Regions from separate parts of the Herbaspirillum sp. GW821-FHT09A12 genome, predicted to be linked through region 3. Evidence: predicted binding sites of a transcription regulator. Region 3 holds the regulator's gene; each other region holds the start of a gene.
What was found. The regulator sigma-54, encoded in region 3, starts transcription at its own class of promoters, with help from an activator protein. The targets are predictions, from matches to a motif close to TGGCANGNAANCTGCTTT.
Positions count from the first base shown of each region.

Region 1: the regulator sigma-54 is predicted to act here: its motif matches at 2,645-2,662, upstream of glnA (type I glutamate--ammonia ligase).
Region 2: the regulator sigma-54 is predicted to act here: its motif matches at 5,113-5,130, upstream of AC07N6_RS07050 (MSMEG_0572/Sll0783 family nitrogen starvation response protein).
Region 4: the regulator sigma-54 is predicted to act here: its motif matches at 5,490-5,507, upstream of AC07N6_RS02395 (ammonium transporter).

Region 1 is NZ_JBWKPR010000013.1:18,751-26,415, reverse strand. Features, by position in the region: gene AC07N6_RS20535 (EAL domain-containing response regulator) at 1-279, shown strand, start outside; gene AC07N6_RS20530 (response regulator) at 459-1,151, shown strand; gene AC07N6_RS20525 (response regulator) at 1,185-1,868, shown strand; gene AC07N6_RS20520 (rhodanese-like domain-containing protein) at 1,896-2,357, opposite strand; gene glnA (type I glutamate--ammonia ligase) at 2,775-4,190, shown strand; gene AC07N6_RS20510 (DUF4124 domain-containing protein) at 4,302-4,757, shown strand; gene glnL (nitrogen regulation protein NR(II)) at 4,917-5,990, shown strand; gene ntrC (nitrogen regulation protein NR(I)) at 6,123-7,613, shown strand.
Region 2 is NZ_JBWKPR010000002.1:422,688-430,352, forward strand. Features, by position in the region: gene AC07N6_RS07025 (MSMEG_0565 family glycosyltransferase) at 1-865, opposite strand, end outside; gene AC07N6_RS07030 (sll0787 family AIR synthase-like protein) at 867-1,868, opposite strand; gene AC07N6_RS07035 (MSMEG_0567/Sll0786 family nitrogen starvation N-acetyltransferase) at 1,865-2,413, opposite strand; gene AC07N6_RS07040 (MSMEG_0568 family radical SAM protein) at 2,416-3,489, opposite strand; gene AC07N6_RS07045 (Nit6803 family nitrilase) at 3,455-4,537, opposite strand; gene AC07N6_RS07050 (MSMEG_0572/Sll0783 family nitrogen starvation response protein) at 4,554-5,036, opposite strand; gene AC07N6_RS07055 (hypothetical protein) at 5,174-5,485, opposite strand; gene AC07N6_RS07060 (aminotransferase-like domain-containing protein) at 5,466-6,860, shown strand; gene AC07N6_RS07065 (alpha/beta fold hydrolase) at 6,869-7,591, opposite strand.
Region 3 is NZ_JBWKPR010000007.1:164,562-172,226, forward strand. Features, by position in the region: gene mdeB (alpha-ketoglutarate dehydrogenase) at 1-28, shown strand, start outside; gene AC07N6_RS16475 (SDR family oxidoreductase) at 205-963, shown strand; gene AC07N6_RS16480 (UbiX family flavin prenyltransferase) at 1,047-1,631, opposite strand; gene grxD (Grx4 family monothiol glutaredoxin) at 1,672-1,983, opposite strand; gene hpf (ribosome hibernation-promoting factor, HPF/YfiA family) at 2,243-2,614, opposite strand; gene AC07N6_RS16495 (RNA polymerase factor sigma-54) at 2,759-4,249, opposite strand; gene lptB (LPS export ABC transporter ATP-binding protein) at 4,345-5,085, opposite strand; gene lptA (lipopolysaccharide transport periplasmic protein LptA) at 5,087-5,674, opposite strand; gene lptC (LPS export ABC transporter periplasmic protein LptC) at 5,701-6,309, opposite strand; gene AC07N6_RS16515 (KdsC family phosphatase) at 6,306-6,857, opposite strand; gene AC07N6_RS16520 (KpsF/GutQ family sugar-phosphate isomerase) at 6,857-7,665, opposite strand, start outside.
Region 4 is NZ_JBWKPR010000001.1:540,143-547,807, reverse strand. Features, by position in the region: gene AC07N6_RS02420 (MFS transporter) at 1-936, shown strand, start outside; gene AC07N6_RS02415 (SDR family NAD(P)-dependent oxidoreductase) at 1,177-1,902, shown strand; gene AC07N6_RS02410 (IclR family transcriptional regulator) at 2,046-2,843, shown strand; gene AC07N6_RS02405 (hypothetical protein) at 2,977-3,585, shown strand; gene AC07N6_RS02400 (alkaline phosphatase D family protein) at 3,607-5,229, opposite strand; gene AC07N6_RS02395 (ammonium transporter) at 5,556-6,758, shown strand; gene AC07N6_RS02390 (sigma-70 family RNA polymerase sigma factor) at 7,086-7,592, shown strand; gene AC07N6_RS02385 (FecR family protein) at 7,589-7,665, shown strand, end outside.

The DNA.
Region 1 (7,665 bases), on a different contig from region 3:
ACCGGCATCCATATCGATGGCGGCCTGATCGGGCAATTGCTGCGCCACGGCCTGTCGCGCAGCATGCTCGACAGCATCTTCGACATCGGGGGGCGCCTGAGGCTGGATGTCGTGGCCTGCGGCGTGGACGACCAGGAAACATCCGAGGCCTTGCGCGACATGGGATGCCGCCTGATGCAGGGCGATATCGCGCCGCCGATGAAGGTGACCGACTTCCTGCGCGCGGCACGCAGCGGCGCGCAGGCGCCGGCTTGCGATGCCAGGCGGGCGCCTGCCTGAAGCCGGGGAAATCATGGTCTTATTCACCCGTTTGACGCGACGCGCTATTGGTACACTTGGAGCGGGATCAACCGCGGCCATCCGGTTCGCGGCGCATGGGATGGCATTCGCTGCTGATGGGAAGGGCGGGGCCGGGACGTCGCGCTTGCTGGGGCCATCAGATAAAAAAGGAATCCATGATGACATGGTCATCTGCATCGACGGTTCGCATCGCCTTGCTGGACGACCACGCAGTGGTCCGCTACGGGCTGGCGGGGCGCTTGTCCGAAGAACCGGATTTTCAGATTGTGGGATCGTTTGCGACCAGCAAGGAAATGATGGCGGCCTTGCGCACCACGCCGGCCGATCTGCTGGTGATCGATTACTCCCTGGGGGCCAACGACATTGACGGCCTGAACCTGATCCGCGCCTTGAAGGTGCGTTTTCCCGACAGCAAGATCCTGGTCTCTTCCTCGCATTACAACCCGGCCACGGTCGCCCTGGCCATGAAGGCCGGGGCCCGCGGTTTTGTCGGCAAATCGCAGGAGCTCTCGGAACTGATACAGGCGATACGCACCGTCTCCCTTGGCCGTGTCCACCTGAACAACAACATGGCCGCCGAATTGTCGTCGATGCTTTCCGCCGAACCGGGAGAGGGCGGCCGGGAAGGGGCGGCGGTATCGGATTCCCTGTCCGAGAACTCGGAGCTGTCGCCGCGCGAGCGCGAGGTGTTGCGCTGCTGCCTGGATGGCATGACGGTGACCCAGATAGCGGAAAAGTTCGCGCGCAGCGTCAAGACCATCAGTGGCCAGAAACAGGCGGCATTTCGCAAGCTTGGGGTCCGCAACGACAGCGAGCTGTTCAAGATTCAGCACCAGCTTGAAGACCTCTGAGACCAAGAGACTGAGATAAGGACGGAGCGACCAATGAGCGAAAAAGGACCTTGGATTCTGGTGGTCGACGATTCGGCGACCAGCCGCATGGTGATCGAAAAGCAGTTGCGCAAGTTCGGTTGCCGCGTGGCCGGCGTCGAAGATGGCAAATCCGCCCTGGCGGCCATCCAGGCGCAACGTTACGGCCTGGTGCTGCTCGACTGCTACATGCCGGACATGAACGGCTACGAAGTGGCGCGGCGGGTGCGGGAGGCGGAAGAGGGCAATCCGGATGCCGGCTACACCCCGCTCATCGGCATCTCGGCCGAGGCTGACGCAGCCCATGTGCAGCTGTGCCTGGACAGCGGCATGGACGGCATCCTGGGCAAGCCGCTGCCGATCGGCGAGTTCAAGAAAATGCTGTCGCTATGGTGCGATTACGATGTCGACGAACCTGCCGCCAGCGCGCCGGTGGATGCGCAATCGGTGGATCTGGAGGCCTTGTTCCGCACGACCTCGCTACAGGATCTGGCGGCGATGCGCGCGGCGCATGCCGCATCCGACGTCGAAGCCGTCCAGCGCCTGGCGCATCGGATGAAAGGCGCGGCGCTGACGATGCAGCGCGAGGAGATCGTCACGACGCTGGAACGCATCGAGGAGGCGACGCGCAACGGCGCCGCCGGCTTTGCCGCCATCGTTGATCGGATGGCGCAGCTGGATGCATTGCTGGCGGCCTGATCGGCACTCCGGTTGCCGACGGGCGCCTCAGGCGCCTACCCAGGGCAGGCCGGCCTGGCACCATCCTTCCACTGTCTTGCGGTGTCCGGCCGCATCCTTGTTGCCTTCAAAACCCTCGACGATGTCGAAGCAATTGCGATAGCCGTTCTCGCTGGCCAGTTTGGCGGCGTGCCTGGAACGGACTCCGGAGCGGCACAGGAACAGCAATACCTCGTCGGGGCCTGCGGCTTGCTGCAACTGTTCGAGGAATTGCGGATTGGGCTTGCCCTCCGGATACAAATTCCACTGCACGAACAAGTGTTGCCCGGCCGGGATTTGCACCGTCCCGACCCAGTCGCGTTCGGCCTTGGTTCGTACATCCACCAGCTTGATGGCGGGGTTGCCCTGAATCAGGGCAAAGGCTTCCCGGGGCGTGACGGCCCCGCGGTAGGGAAGCTGGCCGTCCTGGGCGCGCTGGCTGGCAGTGGTGAGGATCTGTTCTTGGGTCATCGGCGCCTCGTTGGACTATCGGGGTTGGAAATGGCTAAAAATTATAAATAAATTAAAAGATTAATTCTTTTGGCGCAGTGGATGCATCGATCTGCATCGATTCTTTACACGGAGGCACTAAATAAGTGCGTATTGACCATTGAATGCACCATAATGGTGTTTATTGGTGCAATTCAGTTAATTTGCACTAAAATAATGCATAAATTCAAGTTGCATGCACTGAAGGGAACGGCCGTCCAGCCCCTGCTCCCTAAAATATTCCATTATTGCCGCCCTTGAAAGGGCGGTGGCATGGAATCTGCTATCATCCGCGTCTGAGTTCCGGCGCAAGACCGTTGTATCAAATGCAAAGATCCAGTCGCAGAAAACGGCTCAACCCCCCAAATTTATACTACTTCCTCGTTTTAGGAGATTCGCATGGCAAGGACGGCCGCAGAGGTTTTGAAGATGGTGAAGGACAACGAAGTCAAGTTTGTTGACTTCCGTTTCGCGGACACCCGAGGCAAGGAACAGCACGTTTCCGTGCCTGTTTCGCATTTCGACATCGACAAGTTCGAATCCGGTCACGCTTTCGACGGTTCGTCGATCGCAGGCTGGAAGGGTATCGAAGCCTCCGACATGCTGTTGATCCCGGACCCGAACACTGCCAACATCGACCCGTTCATGGAAGAAACCACGCTGTTCATGCAGTGTGACGTGATCGAGCCGTCCGACGGCAAGGGCTACGACCGCGACCCGCGTTCCATCGCCAAGCGCGCCGAAGCCTACCTGAAGTCCTCCGGCCTGGGCGACACCGCCTACTTCGGCCCGGAGCCAGAATTCTTCATCTTCGACGGCGTGCGCTGGGGCGCTGACATGTCCGGTTCCTTCGTCAAGATCGATTCCGAAGAAGCTTCCTGGAGCACCGGCGCCAAGATCGAAGGCGGCAACTCCGGCCACCGTCCGACCGTCAAGGGCGGCTACTTCCCGGTTCCTCCGGTCGACAGCTTCCAGGACATGCGTTCGGAAATGTGCCTGATCCTGGAATCCCTGGGCATCCCAGTCGAAGTGCATCACCACGAAGTGGCCGGCGCCGGTCAAAACGAAATCGGCACCAAGTTCTCGACCCTGGTCGAGCGCGCCGACTGGACCCAGAACCTGAAGTACGTGGTCTGGAACGTCGCCCACACCTACGGCAAGACCGCGACCTTCATGCCCAAGCCGCTGGTCGGCGACAACGGTTCCGGCATGCACGTTCACCAATCGATCTGGAAAGACGGCAAGAACCTGTTCGCAGGCGACGGCTATGCCGGCCTGTCCGAAACGGCGCTGTTCTACATCGGCGGCATCATCAAGCACGCCAAGGCGCTCAACGCGATCACCAACCCCGGCACCAACTCGTACAAGCGCCTGGTTCCAGGCTTTGAAGCCCCGGTCAAGCTGGCCTACTCGGCCCGCAACCGTTCGGCATCGATCCGTATCCCGCACGTGGCCAACCCGAAGGGCCGCCGCATTGAAACCCGCTTCCCGGACCCGCTGGCCAACCCGTACCTGTGCTTCGCCGCGTTGCTGATGGCAGGCCTGGACGGCGTGCAAAACAAGATCCACCCGGGCGAAGCCGCGACCAAGGACCTGTACCACCTGCCGCCGGAAGAAGACAAGCTGATCCCGACCGTCTGCGCCTCGCTGGAAGAAGCGCTGGACCACCTGGACAAGGACCGCGAGTTCCTGACCCGCGGCGGCGTCTTCACCGACAGCATGATCGATGCCTATCTGGAACTGAAGGGTCAGGAAGTTCAACGCTTCCGCATGACCACTCACCCGATCGAATTCGATATGTACTACTCGCTGTAATCGAAGACGGGTCTTCAAAAAAAGGGGAAGCTTGCTTCCCCTTTTTGTTTATGCGCAGCCGGAGCGCGCGCCGTCTTGTCACAAGGCGGTAGAGGTTTTCCGGAGGATGCGATGAGGAGCAGGCGTGGTTGGGGATGGGCGGCGGCACTGCTGGCCGGCGCGGCGGCGGGGCACGCTGCCGACATCTACGTATGCACCGGCAGCGGCGGCGTCGAATACCGCGATGACGCGCGTGCGGCGCATTGCCGCAAGGGCGTGCTGGCGCCGCTGGGCGCGGTTAGCGGCAATGGCAATGGCAATGGCAATGGCGTTGCCACAGGGCGGAAGGATTTGTCGCCGCCGGCGCCGGCCGATGAAGAGCGTTCCCGCATCGTGTTGCGCGAACGCCTGGCGGCAGAGCGCAGCAGGCTGGATGCGCTCAGGCGCGAATATAACGACGGCCAACCCGAGCGACGCGGCGACGAGCGCAACTACGCCCGATACCAGGCGCGCAGCGCGGCCTTGAAGGATGCGCTCGGGCAAAGCGCGGCGGCCGTCGCCGCGCTTGAGCGGGCGCTCAAGGATTGATGTACAACATGCGGCGGCATGCGGGCTTGCCCGAAACTTGCTAGAGCATTAGCGCGGATTGGCAAATGCAGGGCCCGACGGCCGCCTTTGCGATGCAACAAGCGCTGGCGAAGTGGCCGCCATCCGCCACCAACGATTTCAGGGTCAACAATAATCCGAATGAAGACAAATTTCTCCTCGCTTGACGGCCTCGACCTGCTGGCTTCGGCGGTGATCATTCTGGATGCCCGGGGCGGCATCGTGTACGCCAACGCCGCGGCGGAGAACCTGCTGGAAAGCTCGTTCAAGGTCTTGTCGCAGCAGAAGCTCTCGGAACTCTTCCTCAACGGCACGGAACTGTCCGCGCTGTTCTCCCAGGCCATCGAACACCAGTTCGCCGACAAGCGCCTGGACCTGGTGCTGGAACGCGCCAACCGCGAGCCCTTGCAGGTGCATACCATCGTCACGCCGCTGGACAACCCGGACATGCCGGTGCTGCTCGAGCTGCGCGAGAACGTGCAGCAACTCAAGCTGGACCGCGAAGAGCGCATGTTCGACCAGAGCCAGGCCAACAAGGAACTGATCCGCAACCTGGCGCACGAGATCAAGAACCCGCTGGGCGGCATCCGCGGCGCGGCGCAATTGCTGGAGCTGGAGTTGCCCGAGCGCCACCTGAAGGAATTGCGCGAATACACCCAGGTCATCATCAAGGAAGCCGACCGGCTGCAAACGCTGGTGGACCGCCTGCTGGCGCCGCACCGCCATCCGCACATCGTGGGCGACGTCAACATCCACGAAGTGTGCGAACGCGTGCGCAGCCTGATCATGGCCGAGTTCCCGCAGGGCCTGACCATCAGGCGCGACTACGACCTCTCCATCCCCGAATTCCGCGGCGACAAGGAGCAGCTTATCCAGGCGCTGCTCAACATCGTCCACAACGCGGCGCAAGCCCTGGTCGAACGCATCCGCGCCGGCGACGGCGAGCTGATTTTGCGCACGCGCGTGAGCCGGCAAGTGACGCTATCCAAGGTGCGATACCGGCTGGCACTAGACTTGCATATCATCGATAACGGCCCGGGCATCCCCCCCGACATCCAGGAAAGGATTTTCTATCCGCTGGTGTCGGGACGCGAGGGAGGCAGCGGGCTCGGATTGACGCTGGCGCAGACTTTCGTTCACCAGCACATGGGCGTGATCGAATGCGAGAGCCGGCCGGGATGTACCGATTTCAGAATACTAATACCGCTGCCGTGAGCCAATGGCCGCAGGCAGCGCGCCAAACCAGTGTGATGGAAGCAATTCGCCATCGGGGGCTGTCGTTGCGGTGTGCCGCCACGCTGCACTACAGAAGCATTAACAGCATGACCAACGCAGGAAAAGTTATTTATGAAGCCAATCTGGATTGTTGACGACGACGAATCGATACGCTGGGTTCTCGAAAAGGCCCTGGCCCGAGAAAATCTCGCCACGCAAAGTTTTTCCAGCGCGCGCGACGCCATACAAGCCCTGCAAAGCGGTACGCCGCAGGTCCTGGTTTCCGATATCCGCATGCCGGGCGCGTCCGGGCTTGAATTGCTGCAGACCATCAAGGCCAAGCATCCCGGCATCCCTGTCATCATCATCACCGCATTCTCCGACCTGGATTCGGCCGTCTCGGCGTTCCAGGGCGGCGCCTTCGAATACCTGGCCAAGCCTTTCGACGTCGACAAGGCGGTCGAACTGATCCGCCGCGCGCTCGACGAAAGCCTGCGCGAAATCGATGTCGAGCAGTCGGCCGCGCAGACCCCCGAAATCCTCGGCCAGGCGCCGGCGATGCAAGACGTGTTCCGCGCCATCGGCCGCCTGTCGCAATCCAACGTGACGGTGCTGATCACCGGCGAGTCCGGTTCCGGCAAGGAACTGGTGGCGCGCGCATTGCACAAGCACAGCCCGCGCGCCAGCCAGCCCTTCGTCGCCTTGAACACCGCGGCGATCCCCAAGGACCTGCTGGAATCCGAACTGTTCGGCCATGAGCGCGGCGCCTTCACCGGCGCGCAAGCGATGCGCCGCGGCCGCTTCGAGCAGGCCGAAGGCGGCACGCTGTTCCTCGATGAAATCGGCGACATGCCGCTGGACTTGCAGACGCGCCTGTTGCGCGTGCTGTCGGACGGCCATTTCTACCGCGTCGGCGGCCATCAGTCCTTGAAGGCCAATGTGCGGGTGATCGCGGCCACGCACCAGAACCTGGAACATCGCGTGCGCGAAGGCCTGTTCCGGGAAGACTTGTACCATCGCCTGAACGTGATCCGCCTGCGCTTGCCCAGCCTGCGCGAGCGCAGCGAAGACATTCCGATCCTGGCGCGCCACTTCCTCACGCAGAGCGCGCGTCAACTGGGGGTGGAGGCCAAGCGCCTGTCGCCGCAGGCGATGCAGTTCCTGTCGCAGCTGGAGTTCGCCGGCAACGTGCGCCAGCTGGAAAACCTGTGCAACTGGATCACCGTGATGGCGCCCGGCCAGACGGTGGAGATCAAGGACCTGCCGCAGGACCTGGTGGAAGAGCGCGTGCATGCGCCGCAGCCGGCGCAGACGCTGTCGGCCCCGGCCTCGGCGGCCATGCCGCAGCCGGCGGGCGGCGAGGCCGGCTACCCGGCGCCTGCCGAAGCCAGCCACGCCAACTGGATTTCCCTGCTGGAAGCCGAAGCCGCGCACATGCTGGCGCAGGAACAGCCGGAGGTGATGGACATCCTGGGCCGCCAGTTCGAGGCGGCGCTGATCAAGATCGCGCTCAAGCACACGCATGGCCGCAAGAACGACGCGGCGGTGCGCCTGGGGATCGGACGCAATACCATCACCCGCAAGATCCAGGAACTGGGCATCGGCGGCGCCGAAGACGATTGAGCCGCACGGCGTTGCCGAAAAGAGAAATGGCCCGCATCCAACGATGCGGGCC
Region 2 (7,665 bases), on a different contig from region 3:
CGCAGCGAAACAGCGCGGGCATGTCGGCATCGGCGACCTGGCCGAGAATGCGCACCGCGCCAGGCTCCAGCCCCGTCGCGGCCAGTTCGGCCCGGAAGTCTTCCCGGTAGCGCGCGTGATCCAGCACGCTGGCGCCGCCGGCGATCGCCAGTTGCGCCTGCGGGCGCACCCGGCGCAACCGCACGAAGGCGCGCAGGATGCCGAGGGTGTTCTTGCGCGGTTCGATGCCGCCCACCGAGAGCAGCAGCGGCGCGCCGGTCAATCCCAGCGCGCGGCGCAACTCGCGGTCGCGCGGCGCGGGATGGGGCGTGTAGCGCACGGTATCGACGCCGTTGGCGACCAGCGCCGCCTGCAGGCCGTGCTCGCGCCACAGGATTTCCTGCCACAGGCGGCTCACGCACAGCAGCCGGCTTGCCTGGCGATATCCGCGTTCCTGCCAGGCATGCAGGCGCGCATCGTCGAACTGGTCGAGGTGGTGCAGCGTGCGCACGTAGCCGGGAATCGCGCCGCGTTCGGCCAGCGTGGCCATGGCGTTGGCGCTGATGGAGTCCTGCGCGTGGTAGATGTCGAAACCATCCATGCCCGGCGCCTCGAAGCAGCGCAGGTAGTCGGCGATGCGCAGGCGCACCATGTCGGCCACGTCGGCGGTTTGCGCCGCGCCGGGGATCGGCCGGAAGGCGCAGGACGCTTGGCGGAACAGTCCCGTGCCGCGCGCGTCGGGCGCGAACAGCGTGACGTCGTGGCCCAGCGCCTGCAGGCTTTCGGCAAGCTGCAGCGCGTGCACCACGCCGCCGCGCGGATTGACCGAGTGGGTCAGCATGGCGATCTTCAGCGGGCGGGCCGGGGAGGGCGGGCGCGTGTCCATCTCAGCCTCCTTTTCCGGGGCCGCAGCCGATCAGCGCTTCTTCGGCGAAATCCCAGAAGGGCAAGCGTTTGCCCCGCAGGGACAGGCTTACTTGCCGGCTGTCATCGATGCGCCCGATGGCAGCGCAGGCGATGCCGCGTGCCGAGAAGCGCGCCAGCACTTGCGGCAGGGCCTCGTCGCCCACGCTGAGCAGGAAGCCGTAGCTGGGAAACGCCGTCAGCCAGCGCAGGAAGTCCACGCCGTCGGGGCGCGGGATGGCATCGAGGTCGATGGCGGCCCCCTTGCCGGAGCATTCCAGCAGCATCAGCGCGGTGCCGACCGCGCCGGCCATGCTGATGTCCTTGGCCGCCGGCGCCAGGCCTTCCTCGGCAATCGCCGGCAACAGCTCGAGGTCGGCGCGCAGGCGTTCGGCGGACGCGTCGGAGCTGGCGTTCCAGTAGGCGTAGGGTTCCTGGAAGCGGCCGCGCAGGTCGATCGCCGCCACCAGATGGTGGCCGGCCTGCGCGTCGAAACTGGTCAAGAGGCGCTTGGCGCGGCCGAGGATGGCCACCGATAATTGCTCGCGGTCGTTGCGGCGGTTGCTGTGGCCGCCCACCAGCGGCACGCCATAGACACGCGCCGCTTCGGCCAAGCCATCCAGCACCGGCCGCGCGGCGTCGCCGCCGCGGCTCCACAGCGCGTCCACCACCGCCAGCGGGCGTCCGCCCATGGCGTAGATATCGCTGACGTTGACCATCACGCCGCAATAGCCGGCGAACCACGGCTGTTGCTCGACGAACTCGTTGATGAAGCCTTCGATGGCGAACAGCAGGTAGCCGTCGCCGTCGGGAATGGCGGCGCAGTCGTCGCCCACGGCGATGGTCTGGCCGCGGTGGCTGGCCGGCGCGCCCAGGTGCAGCGCCTGCATCACTTCGCCAATGTCGCGCTTGTGGGCGATGCCGCGCGAGGCGCGCAGGCTTTCGATGATCTGCGCCAGGTCCAGCGGCGCATCCTTGAGGTTCATGGCCGCGCTCCGCGCCCACCGACCAGGAAACCGGCGTCGCCGTCGCTGATGGGCGGGTAAAAGTCCAGTTCGGCCTGCATCAGGTGGTGCGGGCGGCCATGAATACCGATCTCCGACAGCGTGTTCCAGTGCAGCCGGCGAAACAGCGGCACGTTCTGGCTCTGTACCTGCGCCAGGAAGGTATGGCAGCCGTGGGCATGCGCAGTCGACACCGCCAGCCGGATCAGGCCGCTGCCGATGGAGCCGATGCGGCGCGCGTGCTGCGCCACCGCCAGGCGCGAACCGTGCCACACGCCCGGTTGCGACTCGTGGATGCGCACCGTGCCGACTACCTCGCGGCTGCCGTCGGCGGCTTCCAGCACGGCCACGATGGGCATGGCGGCGGCGTCGATGGCGTCCGTGTCGTCGTCGCGGAAAATGCCCTGTTCAGCGCAAAACACATCGCGCCGCAGCCGGCGCGCCTGCGCACGCTCCCATTTGCTCAGCGCCAGCTTGATGCGCACTTCCTGCGCCGCCAGGGGTACCTTGTCGGCAAGTTGATCCATGATCATTTCCTTTCGAAGGAAGACAGCGAGGAGCAGGCGCCGCATTTTCCGCAGCCGGCCTTGGCGTCGCCCGAGCGCATGCCGGCCGCTTCCAGCATGGCCGCCAGCGGCGCCAGCAACTGGCGCATGGCGGCGGCGTCCGGCGCGGGATGGTCTTCCAGCGGGGTGCCGGAGATCGGCACGAAGGGCACCACGAACGGGTAGACGCCAAGCGCGATCAGCTTTTCGCAGGTCTTGAGGATGGCGTCGTGGCTGTCGCCCAGGCCGGCCAGGATATAGGTGCTGACCTGGCCGCGGCCGAACACCTCGACCGCGGCCCCGAAGGCGTCGAAGTAGCGCTCGACCGGGACCGAAGCCTTGCCCGGCATGATGCGCTTGCGCACCTCGGGCGTGACGGCTTCCAGGTGCATGCCCAAGGTGTCGATGCCGGCCTCGCGCATGCGCCGGAACCAGGCATCGTCGTCCGGCGGTTCGCACTGGCCCTGGATCGGCAGGTCGACCGCCGACTTCACGCCGAACGCGCTCTCGCACAGGATCTGCGCGCCGCGGTCGGTGGCGTTGGGGGTGCCGGTCGTCATCACCATGTGCTTGACGCCATCCAGCAGCACCGCCGCGCGCGCCACTTCGCCCAGCTGTTCGGGCGTCTTGCGCAGGATGGTGCGGCCGGCCGCCAGCGACTGTCCGATGGCGCAGAACTGGCACGACTTGCGGCGGCTCTCGTAACGGATGCAGCTTTGCAGCACGGTGGTGGCCAGCACGTCGGCGCCGTGCAGCGTGGCGATCTTGCCGTAGGGGATGCCGTCGAAGGTCTGCATGCGGTAGAAGCGCGGCTGGCGCGGGAAAGACACCATGCCGACCTCGATGCCGTCGCGCAGGATGCGCGAAGCGCCGTCGGCGCCCGGCGGCGTCGCCACATAGGGCGAGGACCAGGAGCCGGCGGTATGCACGGGGATCATCACCGTGCGGCCATCGACCGTCACCGCCTTGTGGTCGGACGGACCGGCGCCGCCACGCCGGCTTTGCGCGCCGGCGCCCGGGTCGTCAAGGCGCAGCCCCAGGGATTGCAGCTCCGTGATCAGTTCCGTGGGCGCCTGACGGCTCGGACGCTGGAGATTCAATTGGATGACGGCGGTCTGCATGATGTGGCCTCGCTTGGTTGGGGATGGCTTGGGAAGATTGCCCGGCTGGGAACAGGGAAGACATGGGGGCGGCATGGCGCTCGTCGAGCACCAGGTGCAGCAGTTCGGGGCGGGCGTAATGGCCGACCGAATCCATCATGCGCTTGCGCTTGGTGATGAGTTCCATGTCGAGATCGGCCACCAGGATGCCTTCGCCGCTGCGCAGCGGTTCGGCCAGCAGCTTGCCCTCGGGCGAGACGATGGCGGTACAGCAGCCGCCGCGCAAGGCCTTTTGCGCGGCCGGATCGGGCTCGATGGCGGCGATCTGGGCATCGGTGAGCCAGCCGGTGGCATTGACCACGAAGCAGCCGGACTCCAGCGCATGGTGGCGGATGGCGACTTCCATCTGGTCGGCGAAGATCTGGCCCACCATGGAGCCGGGAAACTGCGCGCAGTGGATCTCTTCGTGCTGCGCCATCAGGCTGTAGCGCGCCAGCGGGTTGTAGTGCTCCCAGCAGGCCAGCGCGCCCAGGCGGCCGACGGCGGTGTCGACCACCTTCAGGCCGCTGCCGTCGCCTTGTCCCCAGATCATGCGCTCGTGGTAGGTCGGCGTGATCTTGCGGCGCTTGAGGACCAGCTCGCCGTCGGCGTCGAATACCAGTTGGGTGTTGTACAGCGTGCCGTGGTCGCGCTCGTTTACGCCCAGCACCACCACCGTCCCGTGCTGGCGCGCCGCGGCCGCGACGGCCTGCGTCACCGGCCCCGGCACCGTGACCGCGCGCTCGTACAGCAGCAGGTGCTCGGGGCCGGAAGCGAAGGGGGGCCTGACGAAGGAGAAGTACGGGTAGTAGGGCACGCATGTTTCCGGGAATACCACCAGCGCCGCGCCTTGCGCCGCGGCGTCGGCGATGGCCTGGCACACCTTGGCCACGGTGCCGTCCGCGCTGTCGAGGTCGGGCGCGATCTGCACCGCCGCCGCCCGTACCGTTCTCTGTTTGATGGTCATGAGCCGCCCCTTCCGCTTACAGGGTCCAGGTGTCGAGGATGAAGGCGTTGTCGCGGCGATGCAGCAGCACCAGATCCAGCACGTCCAGGGGATTGATCGGGCGGATGCCCGGGATCAGCGACGGCTCGCCGTGGCCGTACAAGGCTTGCAGCGCGAAGCGGCAGGCATAGACCTTGCCGCCTTCTTCCATGAACTTGACGATCTGCTTGTTGAAATTCTGGTGGCCGGGGAAGGCTTCGTCGCCCAGCGTCGGGAAGCCGCGCTGCACGCCCAGCGTCACGCCCGGGCCATACAGCAGGATCGAGGTCTCGAAACCCTTGCGCTTGAGGCGCGTGGCCTGGAGGAGGTTGACGAAACCGATCGAGCCTTCGAAGGCGACGGTGTGGAACGTCACCAGCGCCTTCTCGCCCGGCTGGGCCTTCACGTCTTCAAACACCTTCTCTTCGTAATCCACCAGGAAGTCGCCGGGGGCGTGGGCTGCTTTGGTCACTGCGGGCATGGTGATGCTCCTCTCGATTGCGGTTGGTCTGCACTTCTTCAAGTGGTCCGGCGAGGTCGCCGCGACGCTGGCATTGAATGCATCGGGCGTGCCATGCAATGGGGTTGAGAGGGCAAATTGACTGCAAAAAAATCCGGTCAATTTTGACTGGCGAGGTGATGAGGCCGATGTGTTGCGGCTTTACGCAAGGCCTTGCCGGACAAGCTTTTCCGCGGTGCGCCGGCGCTCCATTCAATCGCTCCATACAATTGCCCAAAGCCGCCCGCACTGCGATGTGGCGGCGTGTTTTTCATTGGTGCGGGCAAGTTGCCGGCAATGGCGCAAACCGGTGCGGAAAATGCCTTGCAAGGCGGTGATTGCATGGAATGTAATTTGCATTCAATCGAGTCATTCAATGCAGTCAATGCCGACCAATTGGAAGGAGCCGCCATGCCGAAGAACGCCAACATGTGGATACCGAAACTGAAGAAGGGAAGCGGCCCGGTCTATCTGGCCATCGCCAACGCCATCGCCGAAGACGTGGCGACCGGCCACCTGCAGCCGGAGCAGCGCCTGCCGCCTCAGCGCAAGCTGGCCGAGGCGATGGAGCTGGATTTCACGACCGTGGCGCGCGCGTATACGGAAGCGCACCGGCGCGGCCTGGTGGATTCGGTGGTGGGGCGCGGCACTTTCGTATGCGGCAAGCGGCGTCCGCGCATTCCGCGCGTGATGGAGGGCCGGCCCAATGTCGACATGTCGATGAACATGCCGCCCGAGCCGGAATCGCCCGAGCTGGTCGAGCTGATGCAGGCGGGGTGGGCCCACGTCAACGGCAAATTGCGCGACCTGATGCGCTATCAGGATTTCGGCGGTTCGCTGGAAGACCGCGAGGCCGGAGCATTATGGCTGCGCCGGCGCGGCATGGCGGTCGAGCCTGAACGGGTGCTGGTGGTGCCCGGCGCGCAATGCGCCTTGCTGGCGATTCTGACGATGATGGTCGGCCCCGGGGGCGTGCTGTGCTGCGAGGACATCACTTATCCCGGCCTGCGGGCGCTGGCCGGGCAGCTCGGCATCAAGCTGGTGGGTTTGCCGATGGACAACGAAGGCATAGACGCCGTGGCCTTCGCCGGCGCCTGCGCGCAATACGCCCCCAAGGCGCTGTATTGCAATCCGACGCTGCTCAATCCGACCACCTGCACCACGTCGTTGTCGCGCCGGCAGGCCCTGGTGGAGATCGCGCGCCACTATGAAGTGGCGATCATCGAGGATGACGCATACGGATTCCTGCCGCGCTCGGCGCCGCCGGCCATCGCCAGCATCGGGCCCGAGCTGACCTTCTATGTCACCGGGCTGGCCAAGAGCGTGGGCGCGGGCTTGCGCATCGCCTACATGGTGGCGCCGGACAGCCAGCACGCGGCGCGCCTGGCGGCCTCCCTGCGCGCCACCACGGTGATGGCCTCGCCGATCACTTCGGCCCTGGCCACACGCTGGATCCGCGATGGGGTGGCGGACCTGGCGCTGGCCAATATCCGCAAGGAATCGATGGCGCGCCAGAAGATCGCCGCGCGCATCCTGCCGGCACACAGCTATGCCTCGGAACCGGAAGCCTTCCATTTGTGGATCAGGCTGCAGGGCGCATGGCAGGCCAAGGCCTTCGCCGCGCAGATGCACTCGTCGGGCATCGGCGTGGTAGCCAGCGACGCCTTCGCCGTCTCGAACCAGCCGCCTGAGGCGGTGCGGGTGTGCATCGGCGGTATCGCCAATCGCGACGATATCCGGCATGCGCTGGAGATGATCAGGGATACGCTGAAGGAGGCGCCGCCGGTCAGGCCGGCGGTGGTGTGATCAGCGCATCAGACTTCGCTCACCAACCGATGCAACATCTCGGCGGTTTCGGCCGGGCGCGAGAGGAACGGGGAGTGGCTGCTCTCGAGCTCCTTGATCCTGTCGCAGCCCGAGCGCGCCGCCATCACCCGTTGCAGCACCGGGTCGATGGCGCGGTCGCGGGTGCAGACGATGTAGCTCCTGGGCACCTTGCCGTAGCGCTCCTGCGTCAGCGCCACCGGCGTGACGAGAGGGGCGACGGCTTGCGCCTGGAACTGCGGCGCGGCCCATGCGGCCACCGAGTGCGGCGCGTCGTGCATGAAGGTCTGCACGCGTGAAGCCGCGCGCGTGCTGGTGGAGACGTTGTCGCCTTCCATCTCCACCTGCGACGTCTGGCTCGGCGGCACCAAGTCCGACAGCGAGGCCAGCGAGTCGCCGTTGCACGGCACGAAGGCGCACATGTAGATGATGCGCGCCAGCTTGTCGGCCGCCAGCTCGGCCGCGGCGGTGACGGCGATGCCGCCCATGCTGTGGCCCACCAGGGTGACGCGCTTGCCGATGGCTTGCACGGCGCGGTGGATGGCATCGGCGTACATCGGCAGGGTGACGTCGGACAGCGGGGTCTTGTCGGCGCCGCTGCCGGGCAAATCCATCGTATGGACTTCATGCCCGCGCATGGTCAGCTCGGCGCTGACCGCGGGCCAGATCCATTGGCCTTGCCAGGCGCCGTGAATCAGTAGGAAATTGGCCATGTTCTTCTCCTTGTTTGCTATTCGTGCGATTTGGCGTGCTCGATCGCATGCGATGCTGCGGGTATGTATGGATT
Region 3 (7,665 bases):
CGGCAAGCCGCTGTCTTCCTCGGTGTGAGCGCATGCCGGCGCCGGCCCATGCATGAATGCCGGCGCGGGGATTGAAAATCTCTCATCGAAGCGGCGCGCCGCGTTTGCTATAGTGAAAGCCGCCTGTGCGCAACAGGCGGCTTTTTTTTACGGCCGCGCTGGCGCATTGACATTCACCCACAAGATCAGACAGGAGTAGACACAATGGCAGCACCGAAACGAATTGCGCTGGTCACCGGCGCGGGCTCCGGCATTGGCCGGCAGATCACCCTGGCGCTGCTGCGCGACGGCTATGGCGTGGCCCTGGCCGGCCGCCGCCAGGATGCGCTGGCAGAGACCGTGAAGCTGGCCGGCGAGCATGGCGCCAACGCGCTGGTGGTCGCCGCCGACGTCACCGATCCGGCTTCGGTGAAGAACCTGTTCGCCAAGACCAAGGAGCGTTTCGGCCGTCTCGACATGGTGTTCAACAACGCCGGCATCTTCGCGCCGCCGGTGTCGCTGGAAGAGTTGACGGTGGAACAGTGGAAGTCGGCGGTGGACATCAACCTGACCGGTGTCTTCCTGTGCACGCAGGAAGCTTTCCGCATCATGAAGGAGCAGTCGCCGCGCGGCGGCCGCATCATCAACAACGGTTCGATCTCGGCGCACGCGCCGCGCCCGTTCTCGGCGTCGTACACCGCGACCAAGCATGCCATCACCGGCCTGACCAAGGCCACCTCGCTGGACGGCCGCCAGTACGACATCGCCTGCGGCCAGATCGACATCGGCAACGCCTCGACCGACATGACCACGCTGATGAAGAAGGGCACGCTGCAGGCCGACGGTTCGACCAAGGTGGAGCCGACCATGGATGCCGAGCATGTGGCCCGTGCCATCCTCTACATGGACAGCCTGCCGCTGGACGCCAACGTGCAGTTCATGACGGTGATGGCGACCAAGATGCCTTACATCGGCCGCGGTTGATCACTGTTGGTCTGCAATAAGAAAAACGCGCCGCAGGTTTTCCTGCGGCGCGTTTCGTTTGGGGCATGCGTTACGCTGCCGGTTCAGTCCGATGCGGGTTTCATTCCTTGCCATTCCGGCGTGAGCTGGTGCGCCAGACCGAACAGGTCAAGCACGCGCCCCAGCGTATGGTCGACCATCTGTTCCATCGAGGAGGGCCGATGGTAGAAGCCGGGCAGCGGCGGGAAGATCACGCCGCCCATCTCGGTCACCGCCGTCATGTTGCGCAGGTGGGCCAGGTTGAAGGGCGTTTCTCGCACCATCAGCACCAGGCGGCGGCGTTCCTTCAGCACCACGTCGGCGGCGCGCGTGATCAGGTTGTCGGAAAGGCCATGGGCCACCGACGCCAGCGTTTTCATCGAGCATGGCGCCACCACCATGCCGGCTGACGCAAAGGAGCCGCTGGCGATAGCCGCGCCGACATCGCGCACGTTGTAGACCACGTCGGCCAGCGCCTCGATATCCTTGCGGCTGCGGTCGAGTTCCTGGTGGATGTTGAGTACGCCGGCGTCCGAGATCAGCAGGTGCGTTTCAACCTGCGCGTGGCCGCGCAGGTGTTCCAGCAGGCGCACGCCATAGACCGCGCCTGTCGCGCCGGTGATGGCGACGATCAGGCGTTGGCGCGGCATGTGGCGGGAATGAGAGGAGTCAATACGGCGTGGCCGGGGCTCAGCCCTTGATCAGGGTTTGCAGTTCACCCGATGCGTACATTTCGTTCATGATGTCCGAACCGCCCACGAATTCTCCCTTCACGTACAGTTGGGGGATGGTCGGCCAGTTCGAATATTCCTTGATGCCTTGGCGCACGTCGGGGCTTTCCAGCACGTTGACGGTGACGATGTTCTCGGCGCCGCTGGCCTTGAGCAATTGGATCGCCTTGCCGGAGAAGCCGCATTGCGGGAATTGCGCGGTGCCCTTCATAAACAGCACGACAGGGTTTTGGGTCACGGTTTCCTTGATCCAGGATTGAACGTCGCTCATGGCTATGCCTTAAAAAATGGTGATTGCCGACATTATATGAAAAAGCCGCCATCCGCGTTTGAAACATGGTTGCGGAAGGCGCCCATGTTGTGCCCGGCCGCGTAAATCATTTGAATTATTTGCAATGTTTCCCGGCGGCCATTTCCATCGGGACGTTCCCGTGGGCAAGAAAGCCGGCGGAAATGAAAAAGGGCGCTTTCGCGCCCTTTCCTCATTGACGGGGCCTGGTACGACCCCGTCGTTGGCGGATCATTATCCGCTATGCACTTGCGCTTGCACTTGCCGCCGCGCCCGAAACGCTGTCTTCCGGCAGCCTCTTGGCCATCGAATGATGGTTTTGCAGACGATCCTTGTGCTTGATGACCTGGCGATCGAGCTTGTCGATCAATGCATCAATGGCCGCGTAGAGATCGTGGGCGATACTTTCCGCATGCAAATCCTTCCCCTTGATATGGACGTTGATTTCCGCCTTCTGTCTTTTTTCTTTTTCTGTCAGTTTATCTACGCTCAGGATGACGCTGATGTCGATCACATTGTCGAAATGGCGCTTGATTCGTGCCAGCTTGCTTTGCACGTATTCCCGGATGGCGGGGGTCAGTTCGAGGTGGTGTCCACTAATGGTCAGATTCATACAACACTCCTATCGTGAAGTCACTGGAGGTTCGTGCATCTCATCCATACGCCTGGAGAGAGTACAGCGTTTGTGTCTGAGGGCATGAATGCTTGCCTGAACACAGCGACGGCTGCAAGTACTACAGAAAAACCGAGGAAAAACTCAGAGGGATTTGCGGAGATTGACTGGTGGAATCTTCAGCACTTCGCGGTATTTTGCGACAGTCCGTCGCGCGACCACCATGCCTTGTTCTGCCAGCATATCCGCAATCTTGCTGTCGGATAATGGGGTCTGCGGGTTTTCGGCTCCTATCAGTTGTTTGATCAGTGCCCGTATCGCGGTGGAGGAGGCTTCACCTCCGGTTTCGGTCGCGACATGGCTACCGAAGAAGTATTTCAACTCGAACATGCCGTGTGGCGTGAGCATGTATTTCTGAGTTGTCACACGCGAGATAGTGCTCTCGTGTAGACCCAGTGTATCAGCAATTTCGCGCAGCACAAGGGGGCGCATGGCAACTGCGCCATGTGAAAAGAAGTTTCTTTGACGTTCGACAATAGCTTGTGCAACTCGCAAAATCGTATCGAAGCGCTGGCGCATATTCTTGATCAGCCACTTCGCTTCCTGCAGCTGCGATGTGAGTGAAACTTCGCCTTTGGATTGCTTGAGCGCACTCGCATACATCGCGTTCACGCGCAGCTTGGGCATCACGTCATGGTTGAGCGTGACCTGCCAGCCGTTCTTTGTTTGTTTGACAATCACGTCCGGCACCACATAGTCGGAGGCGTCGCGGGCGAATTCGGCGCCCGGGTGCGGCCGGCATTGGCGGATGACGGCCTGGGCTTCGCGCAGGTCTTCGTCGTCGCAGTCGAGCGCCTTCTTGATCTTGTTGAAGTCGCGCTGGGCGAACAGCGGCAGGTAATCCTCGACGATCTTCAGCGCCAGCTTGCGCGTGACGAAAGGCACGCCGGGCAGCCGGCGGATCTGCAGCGCCAGGCATTCGCTGGGACTGCGCGCGCCGACGCCGGCCGGGTCAAGGCTTTGCAGCAGCTTGAGCGCGATCGACAGCTCTTCAAGATCGATTCCCAGCTCTTCGGGCAGGTGCGACAGGATATCTTCCAGCGGCTCGTCCAGGTAGCCGTTGTCGTCCAGCGTATCGGCCAGCAGCTCCAGCAGCGCGCGGTCGCGCAGCGTGCGGGCGGTGACGCGGATCTGTTCCACCAGGTGTTCGCGCAGCGTGGTCTGGTGCGCTTCCAGTTGCGGCCGCGCATCCTCATCGTCGGATGATTTGCCGTTGCGCGCGACATCGTCGAAACTCCATTCGGATTCGCCGCTGACGCTGCCCTCAGGCGTGTTGTCCTGGTAGTCGAGGCTGGATTCGCCGTCGCTTGCGGGCGCGGGGGCCTCGGCGCCGCTTTCGCCGGCGCTGTCGGCCACGCCGCTGGAGGGCGAGGCGGAGAGGGCGCCGTCGGCCAGCAGCCGCACCGAATTGTCGAGCGCGTCGTCAAGCCGCTCGAGCAGCGGGTTGTCGGACAGGATCTGTTCCAGTTCCTGATGCAGTTCCAGGGTAGACAATTGCAGCAGCCTGATCGACTGCTGCAATTGCGGCGTCAATGCAAGGTGCTGCGATGTGCGTAACTGGAGGGACTGTTTCATCTGGCTTTCAGGCGCCGCGTGGCCGGCTTGTTACGTGCTGCTTTGTCGTGCGTTGCATGTCGTGCGCTGCGCTGGCGTGGCCTGGCGCAGGGCGCTCACATGCGGAAATGTTCGCCCAGGTAGACGCGCCGCACCGATTCGTTGGCGATGATGTCGTCCGGGCTGCCGCTGGCCAGCACCGTTCCCTGGTTGATGATGTAGGCGCGGTCGCAGATGCCCAGCGTCTCGCGCACGTTGTGGTCGGTGATCAGCACGCCGATGCCGCGTTCCTTGAGGAAGCGCACGATGCGCTGGATCTCGATCACGGCGATCGGGTCGATGCCGGCGAACGGCTCGTCCAGCAGCACGAAGCGCGGATCGGTCGCCAGCGCGCGCGCGATTTCGACGCGGCGCCGTTCGCCGCCCGACAGCGAGAGCGCCTGGCTGTCGCGCAGCTTCTCGATCTGCAGTTCATGCAGCAGGTTGTTGAGGCGGCCTTCGATTTCGTCGCGCGAGAGCGGCTTGCCGTTTTCCTGGCGCAGCTCGAGCACGGCGCGGATATTGTCTTCCACCGTCAGCTTGCGAAATACCGAGGCTTCCTGCGGCAGGTAGGACAGGCCCAGCGTGGCGCGCTTGTGGATCGGCAGGCTTGAGATGGCCGCGCCATCCAGGTCGATTTCGCCGCCGTCGGACGGCACCAGGCCGACGATCATGTAGAACGAGGTGGTCTTGCCGGCGCCGTTGGGCCCCAGCAGGCCGACCACTTCGCCGCTCTGCACTTCCATCGACACGTCGCGCACCACCTGGCGCGCGCCATAGCTTTTCTTCAGTCCGCGGACCACCAGCGAGCTCACCATGTTACTGGTCCTTTCCGGGTTGGGCCGGCTGCGTTGACGGCGCCGGCTGGACAGGCGGATTCTTGGGCTGGATCACCGCGGTGATCCGGCCCGCGCCCGGCTTGCTTTCACCCGAAGCGGTATTGTTGACCGAATAGAATTCGGCGCGGCTGTCGTAGGAGATGAACTCGCCGTTGACCTCGTCGGTAATGCGCTTGCCGTCCATGCGTTGGATGTGCGCGCGGTTGAACAGTTTGGAGATCTCGGTCTGCTCGGAATACTCGATGCGCTCGGCCTGGCCTTCGATCCACAGGTCGGGGCCGCCGTCGCGCTTCTGGCGGAAGCTGGCCAGCGAACCCGGCGCCGCATACAGCACCGCATATTCATAACCGTACTGGTCGGTGGTCAGCACCACGCGGCCGGCCTTGATCAGCAGCGTGCCGCGTGTGAGCACCACGTTGCCGGTGAAGGTCTTTACCTGGCGCACGTCGTCGTAGACCATCTGGTCGGCTTCGATGTTGGTGGGCTTGGTCGAGTCGGCCTTTTCCGCGCGCGCCGCACCGCAGATGGCGAGCAGCAGCAACCAGGGCAATAAGAGTGAGCGTTTCATAAGTTCCTGTCAGGTTGAGTCTTGGCTCAGCGTTTCTTTTGTGTCGGTTCGTAGTAGCCGCGCACGTTGCCCAGCAACTGCACTTCCTGCGTGGCATTGTTGGCGATCATCCCCACGCCGTTCAGTCTGGTGGTGCCCATCGTCATTGCCACCGGTTTGTCGGTCTTGACGATTTCGTCGTCCGGCAGCAGCAACAGGTATTCGGAGACCAGGTGCATCGGGGCCGCGCCGTTGGCGCCGCCGCGCGTGGCGTTGGCGTTGCCGTACATGTGGATCTTGGTCTGGTCGTCGGTCACGCGCGCGGTGTCGGAATACAGCTCCATCGGCGGCTTTTCCTTGTCCAGGCTGTGTACCACCGGCTTGGTGATTTCGAAGGAATCGTCAGTCGGGAAGTGGACCATTCTGGTGCCCGATATGTCGTAGCGCGGCAGCCCGGTCGGGCCCAGTTTCACGTAGTTGAAGTTTTCCAGGTAGTAGTCGGGTTTGCCGGTCGGACGGACGTAGGGCTGCTGGTCGCCGCTGTTGCGCAGCGTTTGCAGCACCCAGAAGCTGCCCAGCGCGAGCGCGATCAGCACCACCAGGAGCACGCCCAGGCGGATGCGTTGCGCCGCGCGCTCGCCGCTGCGGTTGCTCATGCCAGATACGGCGCCAGCGCCGCCTCGTAGTTGCCCTGCGCGGCCAGCACCAGGTCGCACACTTCGCGCACGGCGCCGTTGCCGCCGGTGGCGGCCGTCACATAGTCGCAACGCGATTTGACTTCACGGTGCCCGTTGGCCACGCAAGCCTTGAAGCCGACCCTGGTCAGCACCGGCAGGTCGATGATGTCGTCGCCCAGATAGCCGCAGTCCGCGGCCTGCAGGCCGGTGTGCTGCAATAGCTCCTGGAATGCCAGCCGCTTGTCATGGGCGCCCTGGAAGACGTGGGCGATGCCCAGGTCGTTGGCCCGGCGCAGTACGAAAGGCGATTGGCGCGCGGTGATGATCGCGGCGGCCACGCCGAACTGCTGCATCATCTTGATGCCGTGGCCGTCCAGCGCATTGAAGCGTTTCACCGATTCGCCGTCTTCGCCGTAGAACAGCCCGCCGTCGGTCAGCACGCCGTCGACGTCGAAGATCATCAGCCGCGTGGCGGCGGCCTTGGCGAGGATGGCGGGCGCCAAGGCGCTGGCGAAGGCTGGCGTCATCAGATCACCTTGGCGCGGGTCAGGTCATGGATGTGCAGCGCGCCGGTCAGCACGCCTTGCGCATCGGTCACCAGCAACTGGTTGATGCGGAATTCTTCCATCAATTGCACGGCGTCCACCGCCAGCTGGTCCTGGTTGACGGTGCGCGGATTGGCGTGCATGACGTCGGCGATGGCGAACCGGCTGAAATCCTGTCCGCGTTCCAGCAGGCGGCGCAAGTCGCCGTCGGTGAACACGCCGATCGGGCGGAAATGTTCGTCGACCACGGCGGTCATGGCCATGCCCTTGCGCGTGATCTCCATCAGCGCTTCCGACAGCGAGACATCCGGCCGCACGGCGGGGATGGCGTCGCCGCTGCGCATGACGTCGCGCACATGGGTCAGCAGGCGGCGGCCCAGGGCGCCGCCCGGATGGGAGCGCGCGAAGTCTTCTTCCATGAAGCCGCGCGCATCCAGCAGCGACACCGCCAGGGCGTCGCCCATGGCCAGCGTGGCGGTGGTGCTGGCCGTCGGCGCCAGGTTCAGGGTACAGGCTTCCTGGTCGACGCCCACGTTGAGGTGGACGGCGGCCAGCTCGGCCAGGCTGGATGCATCGTTGCCGGTCATGGCGATGATCACTGCCCCCATGCGCTTGACGATCGGCACGATGGCCAGCAGCTCGGCGGTTTCACCCGAGTTCGAGATGGCAATGAAGACGTCTTTGGGGGTAACCATGCCGAGGTCGCCGTGGGCGGCTTCGGCCGGATGCATGAAGAGCGCCGGGGTGCCGGTGGAGGCCAGTGTGGCAGCGATCTTGCGGCCGATATGGC
Region 4 (7,665 bases), on a different contig from region 3:
GGCGAAGCGCCGCAGTTCCCGGCCGGCGCCAAGGTGGTGTCGGAATGGTTCGCCATGCGCGAGCGCGGCGGCCCCACCGGCATCTTCGTCGCCTCCTCGACCATCGGCCCGGCCCTGGCGCCGCCGATCCTCACCGTGCTGATGCTGTCCTTCGGCTGGCGCATGATGTTCGTCATCATGGGCGTGCTGGGCATCGCGGTGTCGGTCGGCTGGTACCTGTTCTACCGCAACCGCAACGAAGTCGAACTGACCCCGTCCGAAGTGCTGTACCTGGCCGACGACAACGACAATGATCCGAACGCCAACGCCAAGCTGACCTGGGCCGAATGGAAGAGCCTGTTCAAATACCGCACCACCTGGGGCATGCTGTTCGGCTTCATGGGCGTGATCTACATGGTGTGGCTGTACCTGACCTGGCTGCCGGCCTACCTGGAGCATGAGCGCCACCTGTCGATCGCGCGCACCGGCTGGGTAGTGGTGATCCCCTACATCTTCGGCACGCTGGGCATGCTGTCTTCGGGCTACATCGCCGACGGCCTGATGAAGCGCGGCATGCCGGCCATCCGCAGCCGCAAGTGGCCGATCTGCGCCGGCCTGATCGGCGCCGGCGCCTTCACCATCCCCGCCGCCTACACCCCCAGCACCACCATGGCGATCGTCTACATCTCGCTGGCCATGGCATTCGTGAACATGGCCTCGGGCGGCGCCTGGGCGCTGGTCTCGGTGGCGATCCCGCGCCGCCTGGTGGCGTCGCTGGGCAGCATGCAGAACTTCGGCGGCTACCTGGGCGGCTCGCTGGCCCCGGTGATCACCGGCGTGGTGGTGGACCAGACCCACTCCTTCGTCAACGCACTGCTGATCAGCGCCGCCGTGGCTTTTGCCGCCGCACTGGTCTACATGTTCGTGGTGAACAAGCCGATCGACGCGCACGCCTGATCGTCTATGCGCCCCGACTCCGTTCGCCCTGAGTAGCCCGCAGGGCGTATCGAAGGGTAGTCCGAGCGCGGAACGCAAGCAGTTGCGCGCCGACTTCGATACGCCGCTGCGCGGCTACTCAGTCCGAACGAGGTCAACCGCAACATCGCAACGCAGGAGCCTGACCCGATGCCGCCGGCAAATACTACCGGCGGCATCCAGCCAGTCCCCCGCACCATAGAAAACAGCAAAGGAAACCACATGACTTTCTCCGCCGATCTTTTCAAAGGCAAGACCGCGCTGGTCACCGGCGGCACCCAAGGCATCGGCGGCGCCATCGCGCGCCAGCTGGCATCGATGGGCGCCAAGGTGATCGCCGCCGGCCTGCCGCCGTTCGCCACCGACGAGTTCAAGGACAGCGGCGTGTCGCTCATCGAGATGAACGTGGCCTCTGAAGACAGCGTGCGCGGCGCGCTGGCCAAGATCGACAAGCTCGATATCGTGGTCAATTGCGCCGGCATCATCAAGCGCGGCGCCGAACTGGAAACCGAGGTCTTCGAACAGGTGATCGCGGTCAACCTCACCGGCACCATGCGCGTGTGCGCCGCCGCGCGCGAACTGCTCAAGCAGTCCCAGGGCTGCATCGTCAACACCGCTTCCATGCTGAGCTTTTTCGGCGGCGGCCTGGTGCCGGGCTACAGCGCCAGCAAGGGCGGCGTGGCGCAACTGACCAAGTCGCTGGCGATCGCCTACGCGGCCGACGGCATCCGCGTCAACGCGGTGGCGCCGGGCTGGATCGCCACCCCACTGACGCAAGCGCTGCAGGACGACCCGGCGCGCGCCGGCCCGATCCTGGCGCGCACGCCGCTGGGCCGCTGGGGCACGCCGCAAGACATCGGTAATGTCGTCGCCTTCTTGTGCACGCCGGCCGCCTCTTTCATGACCGGGACCATCGTGCCGGTCGACGGCGGCTACCTGGTTGCCTGAGCGGCAAACCTGTCTCGATTGCATGCCATTTGCCCGCGTCAGCGCCTCCATGCCGGCGCGGGCTTTTTTTGTCGGACGCCGCAAACCGCTCCGCTATAATCTGGCGCCGCCTCCCATCACACACCAACCAGCGTCCATCGCCCATGTCCGCCCAAGATAAAGCCACGGAAGACCAGACCAAGATCGCCGGCACCGCCGCCTTCTCCAAGTTCATGGCCGTGCTGCAACTGATCGCCGACCAGGATGCGCCGTTGACCATCGCCCAGCTGGCCGCCCTTTCCGGCTATCCGCGCCCGACCGTCTACCGCATCCTGGGTGCGCTCATGGCCGAAGGCATGGTGCTGGAAAACCCGCGCACCAAACAGTTCGAGGTCGGCCCGCGCCTGATCAACCTGGCCAGCCGCGCCTGGGACCGCAGCGACATCCGCGCCACCGCCATCGAGCACCTGCGCGCGCTGCGCGACGCCACGCGCGAGACCGTGCACCTGGCGCTGCCCTCCGACGCCGGCATGGTCTACATCGAAAAGCTGGAAAGTCCGCAGGCGGTGCGCATGACCTCGCGCATCGGCACCCGCGTGACGCTCTACTCCAGCTCGGTGGGCAAGGCCTACCTGGCCGCGCTGGACCAAGGCCGACGCGAGCGGCTGATGCCGGGCATCCGCATGCAGCGCTTCACCGAACACACCATTACCGACCTCGATGCCCTGCGCGCCGAGATCGAAGAAACCCGCGCACGCGGCTATGCCGAAGACCGCGAAGAGAACGAGACGCAGATCTTCTGCTACGGCGCCGCCATCATGGGCCCGGACGGGCTGCCGGCGGCCTGCATCAGCATCAGCATCCCGCTGTTCCGGCGCCTCGACGAGCCGCTGCAAGCCTATGTCAAACCCTTGCTGGAAACCTGCGCCGCCATCTCGCGCAAGCTGGCCGGCCCGGGCTGAATCGTCTTCACAACTGGCGCGCAAGCGTCAATGAAGTGTTACCGGATGCTGCGCCCGCGCACACGCGCGCGCAGTCCTGCTTAAATCGTCGCTTTGCCCTGGCCGCCGCCGCGGCCGTCCACCACACCAAGCGATGATGACATTCACCTTCCCCTCCCTGCGCCAGGCCCTGTGCGCCGCCGCCTTCGGCATGGCGACAGCCGCCTCGCTGCCAGCCGCAGCCACGCCGCTGGTCGACCTGAACGCCGCCGACATCCTGCCCATGACCGAGCAGCTCAAGAAAGACCTGCAGCTCACCCCCAACCAGCAAATCCTGTGGCGCCAGACCGAGCAAAAGACGCGCGCCATCCTCGCCCGGCGCCAGCAGCGCCGCGCCCTCTTGCAGGAAGACACCGACAAGGCACTGCACACGCCCGGCGCTGAATTGCGCGACCTGGCGCGCGGCTATGACGAAGACGGCACGGCATCCGAACAGGAAGCGCGCCAACTGCGCGAAGTATGGTTTTCGATGGCCGATGCGCTGGATGACCGCCAGCGCAAGCTGGTGCAGGATTACATCGCCGACCGCATGCAACGCGTGGCCGACGGCCCCGGCAACAGCGAAGGCGGGCGCGGCGGCGGACGCGGCAGCCCGCCTTCAGGCGGCAAGGGTGGCAGTGGAATGGGTGGAATGGGTGGGATGGGAGAAATGGGAAGCAGCCGCAGCGGCGCCGGCAGCTTCAGTTCCGACAACGGTTTCTGAAGCTGCCCCGGCCAATACGGTTCAGGCCTCCGGCGGCAATTCGACCTTGTAGATCTCGTTGCCGTCGGCGTTGTGCAGCGACACCGTCATCGCCTTCGTCTTCGCATCGATCTTGCCGATGCCGAAGAACTGCAGCAACTCCGTCGGCGGGCGATTCTGTTTCATGCCTTCCGGACTGCTGACGTAGCGCACATCCGGCCCGAAGGTATGGTCGATCTCGCCGGGGCCGAAAGTGCCGGCATTGATCGGCCCGCCGACGAATTCCCAGAAAGGCTTGAACTCGGTGAACTGCGCGCGCTCCGGCGAATAGTAAGTGGCCGACGCATAGTGCACGTCGGCGGTGACCCACACCACGTTCTTGATGTCGTGCCGCTTGATGAAGCGCAGCAGCTCGGCCACCTCCAGCTCGCGTCCGGAGGGCTTGCCGTTATCGGCATTGGCCCAGGCTTCATAGGTGCCTTTCGGCACGTCGGGATTGAGGTCGGGCACCACGATGGAAAGCGGCATGTCGCTGGCGATCACCTTCCAGGTCGAGCGCGAACGCAGCAGCGCCTGCTTGATCCAGCGCATCTGCTGCGGGCCGAGGAAATCGGCATCGCGCCCGCCCTTCTGGCGGTTGGGCGAATTGGCGCCGCGGTAGCTGCGCTCATCGAGCATGAACACTTCCAGCAGCGGCCCGTAGTGGAAGGCGCGGTAGATGCGGAAGGGATCGGCGACATCGATGCGGAACGGGTTGTGTTCGAACATCGCCTGGCGCGCACGCGCCACCAGCACATCCAGGTTGCGCTCGCTGTAACGCGTCTCTTCCTTGCCGATCACCTGGCCCGGATACCAGTTGTTGCGCACCTCGTGGTCGTCCCATTGCACCAGGAACGGCACCTCGGCGCAAAAGCGGCGCTTGTTGGCGTCCATCATGTTGTAGGCGAAGTTGCCGCGGAAGTCATCCAGCGTCTGCGCCACCTTCGATTTGGCTTCGGTGACGACATTGCGCCACAGGCTGCCGTCGTCCAGTTTCACCTCGGCCTGGATCGGACCGTCGGCATAAATCTGGTCGCCCGAGTGGATGAAGAAATCCGGACGGAAGCGGCGCATGCTCTCATACACGCGGTAACCGCCCCAGGCCTCGTTGATGCCCCAGCCCTGCCCGGCCTCGTCGCCGGAGAAGGCGAACGTGATGTCGTCGGCCCGGCCATTGTGCACGCCGCCCGGCACCATCAGGCTGCCGGTGACCGGCTCGCTCAGCGCCGATTCATGCGCCAGGTCCTGGAAGCGCACACGGTAGTGCAGGCGCTGGCCCAGCGGCAGGCCGCGCAAGTCCAGGCGCGCGGTGTAGTCGTTATGCACCGTCGCCAGCGGGCCGGCGATGCGCGTGGCCCCGGCGAAATCCGCATTGGAGGAATACTCCACCAGCATGCGCGCGGGACGGTCGGTACGGCTCCAGACGATGGCCGAATCGCGCGTGACGTCGCCGCTCATCACGCCGCCCGGCATCTGCGGACGCAGGCGCTCGGCGGTGACGATAGCGGGCGCCTGGGCCCGCGCCGGCATGGCGGCGGTTCCCAGCACCGCGCCGGCGCCCAGGCTGGCGCTATCGAGCAGGAAGCGGCGACGTTGCTGGTCGGCTGGATCTTGATGGTCTGGCATGGCAACTCCTCGTGGCAGGTGGCTTGAAGCGTTGCAATCTAGCAATCGCGTATGACCGTCCGATGAAACCATGCCTTCATGTCCGATTTTTCATGGTTTTTCTTGCCCGCTCCCGGTTATTTTCGCCCCGCACCAAAACATGGCTTTCCGCCTCGCCATCGTGGCGATTTCGCACAAACTTCGTGCACAACCAGAACCCTTCACGGTAATGGAATAAAAAACTCCTTCCAGATCAGCCACTTAAAACATAAGCACCAAAATGGAATGAAATTTGCTTTAAAACGAGGCTTCAATTCGTTTATTGCACAATCTTTGGGAGTTTTCAGGTGGAAGATCACAAAAACGGCGCAGATGCGCTGTTCATCCTGCTCGGCGCCATCATGATCCTGGCCATGCATGCCGGCTTCGCTTTCCTCGAACTGGGCACCGTGCGCAAGAAAAACCAGGTCAATGCGCTGGTCAAGATCCTGGCCGACTTCGCGGTCTCGACCATCGTCTACTTCTTCATCGGCTACTACGTCGCCTATGGCGTCTCCTTTTTCGCCGGCGCCGAAACGCTGGCGCAACGGAGCGGCTTCGAACTGGTCAAGTTCTTCTTCCTGCTGACCTTCGCCGCCGCCATCCCCGCCATCATCTCGGGCGGCATCGCCGAGCGCTCCAAATTCAATCCGCAACTGATCGCCACCGCCGTGCTGGTCGGGCTGGTCTACCCGTTCTTCGAAGGCATCGCCTGGAACGGGCACCTGGGCCTGCAAGCCTGGCTGGCCGCGACCTTCGGCGCCGGCTTCCATGATTTCGCCGGCTCCATCGTCGTGCATGCCGTGGGCGGCTGGATCGCGCTGCCGGCGGTGCTGCTGCTGGGCGCGCGGCGCGGGCGCTACAGCAAGGAAGGCGCGGTCGCCGCGCACCCGCCGTCGAACATCCCGTTCCTGGCGCTGGGCGCCTGGATCCTGACGGTGGGCTGGTTCGGCTTCAACGTGATGAGCGCGCAGACGCTGGACAAGATGAACGGCCTGGTGGCCATGAATTCGCTCATGGCCATGGCCGGCGGCACCCTGGTGGCGCTGCTGATGGGCAGAAACGACCCCGGCTTCGCCTACAACGGCCCGCTGGCCGGGCTGGTCGCCGTGTGCGCCGGCTCGGACCTGATGCATCCGATCGGCGCCCTGGCCACCGGCGGCATCGCCGGCGCCATCTTCGTGTGGATGTTTACCCGCACCCAGAACAAATGGAAGATCGACGACGTGCTGGGCGTATGGCCGCTGCACGGCCTGTGCGGCCTGTGGGGCGGACTGGCCGCCGGCATCTTCGGCCAGCAGGCGCTGGGCGGACGCGGCGGCGTGGCCTTCATGTCGCAACTGCTGGGCAGCATGCTGGGCATTGCCATCGCGGTGATCGGCGGCTGGATCGTCTACGGCCTGCTCAAGGCCGCCATCGGCATCCGCCTCGACCCCGAACAGGAATTCGAAGGCGCCGACCTGGCCATCCACAAGATCTCGTCGACGGCGGAGCGCGAGAGCAGTTGGTAATGGCGATAAATAAAAACAAAGTCGCGGGAGATTTGCAGATCGCGGGCGACACGGCGATTCAGTGGCCAGCACATGAAGGCATCAAGTGCCATGCCATGGTTTCTGGCCAATGCTGATTAACCGTGGAAGGTATTGCCGAAGCAATACGGCTGACGGCCGGCGACTGTTATCTCTCGCCGCCCGGGCCGCCGATCTGTTGGCGACGCCGGTCGATTTCCAATAGAAGCAGGCCACTGCTTTTGATTTGTAAAGATGACCGCAAAACTTGCACAGATCGACGTTAATAGTAATAATTCTCATTTTTACTCACTATTTGCGGACTGCGCGATGTCTTCCGGCACCCGGGATGCCCTTCTGACAGAGTTCTACGATGCCCACCACGACTGGCTGCAAGGCTGGTTGCGGCAGCGGCTCGGTTGCCGGCACGATGCCGCCGACCTGAGCCAGGACACCTTCATCCAGGTCGTGGCTGCGCGTAATGTGGCCGAGATCGACAAGCCGCGCGCCTTCCTGGCGACGCTGGCCAAACGGGTAATGTTCAACTTCTGGCGACGGCGCGACATCGAGCGCGCCTATCTGGAAGAACTGGCCCAGTTCCCCGCCGCCGGCGCGCCGTCGGAGGAAGACCGCGCGTTGGTGCTGGAAACCCTGCAACAGATTGACGCCATCCTCGACAACCTCAAGCCCAACGTGCGCGAGGTATTCCTGCTGAGCCAATTGCATGAACTGGGCTACCGCGAAATCGGCGAACGCATGGGCATACCGATCATCACCGTGCGGCGCTACATGACGCAGGCCATGCGCGCCTGCTGGCTGGCCGGCGAACCACAATGAGCGCGGCCAGCAAACGCGGCGTCGGCAACGCGCTGGACAATCCCGTCGCCGAACAGGCGGTCGAATGGATGGT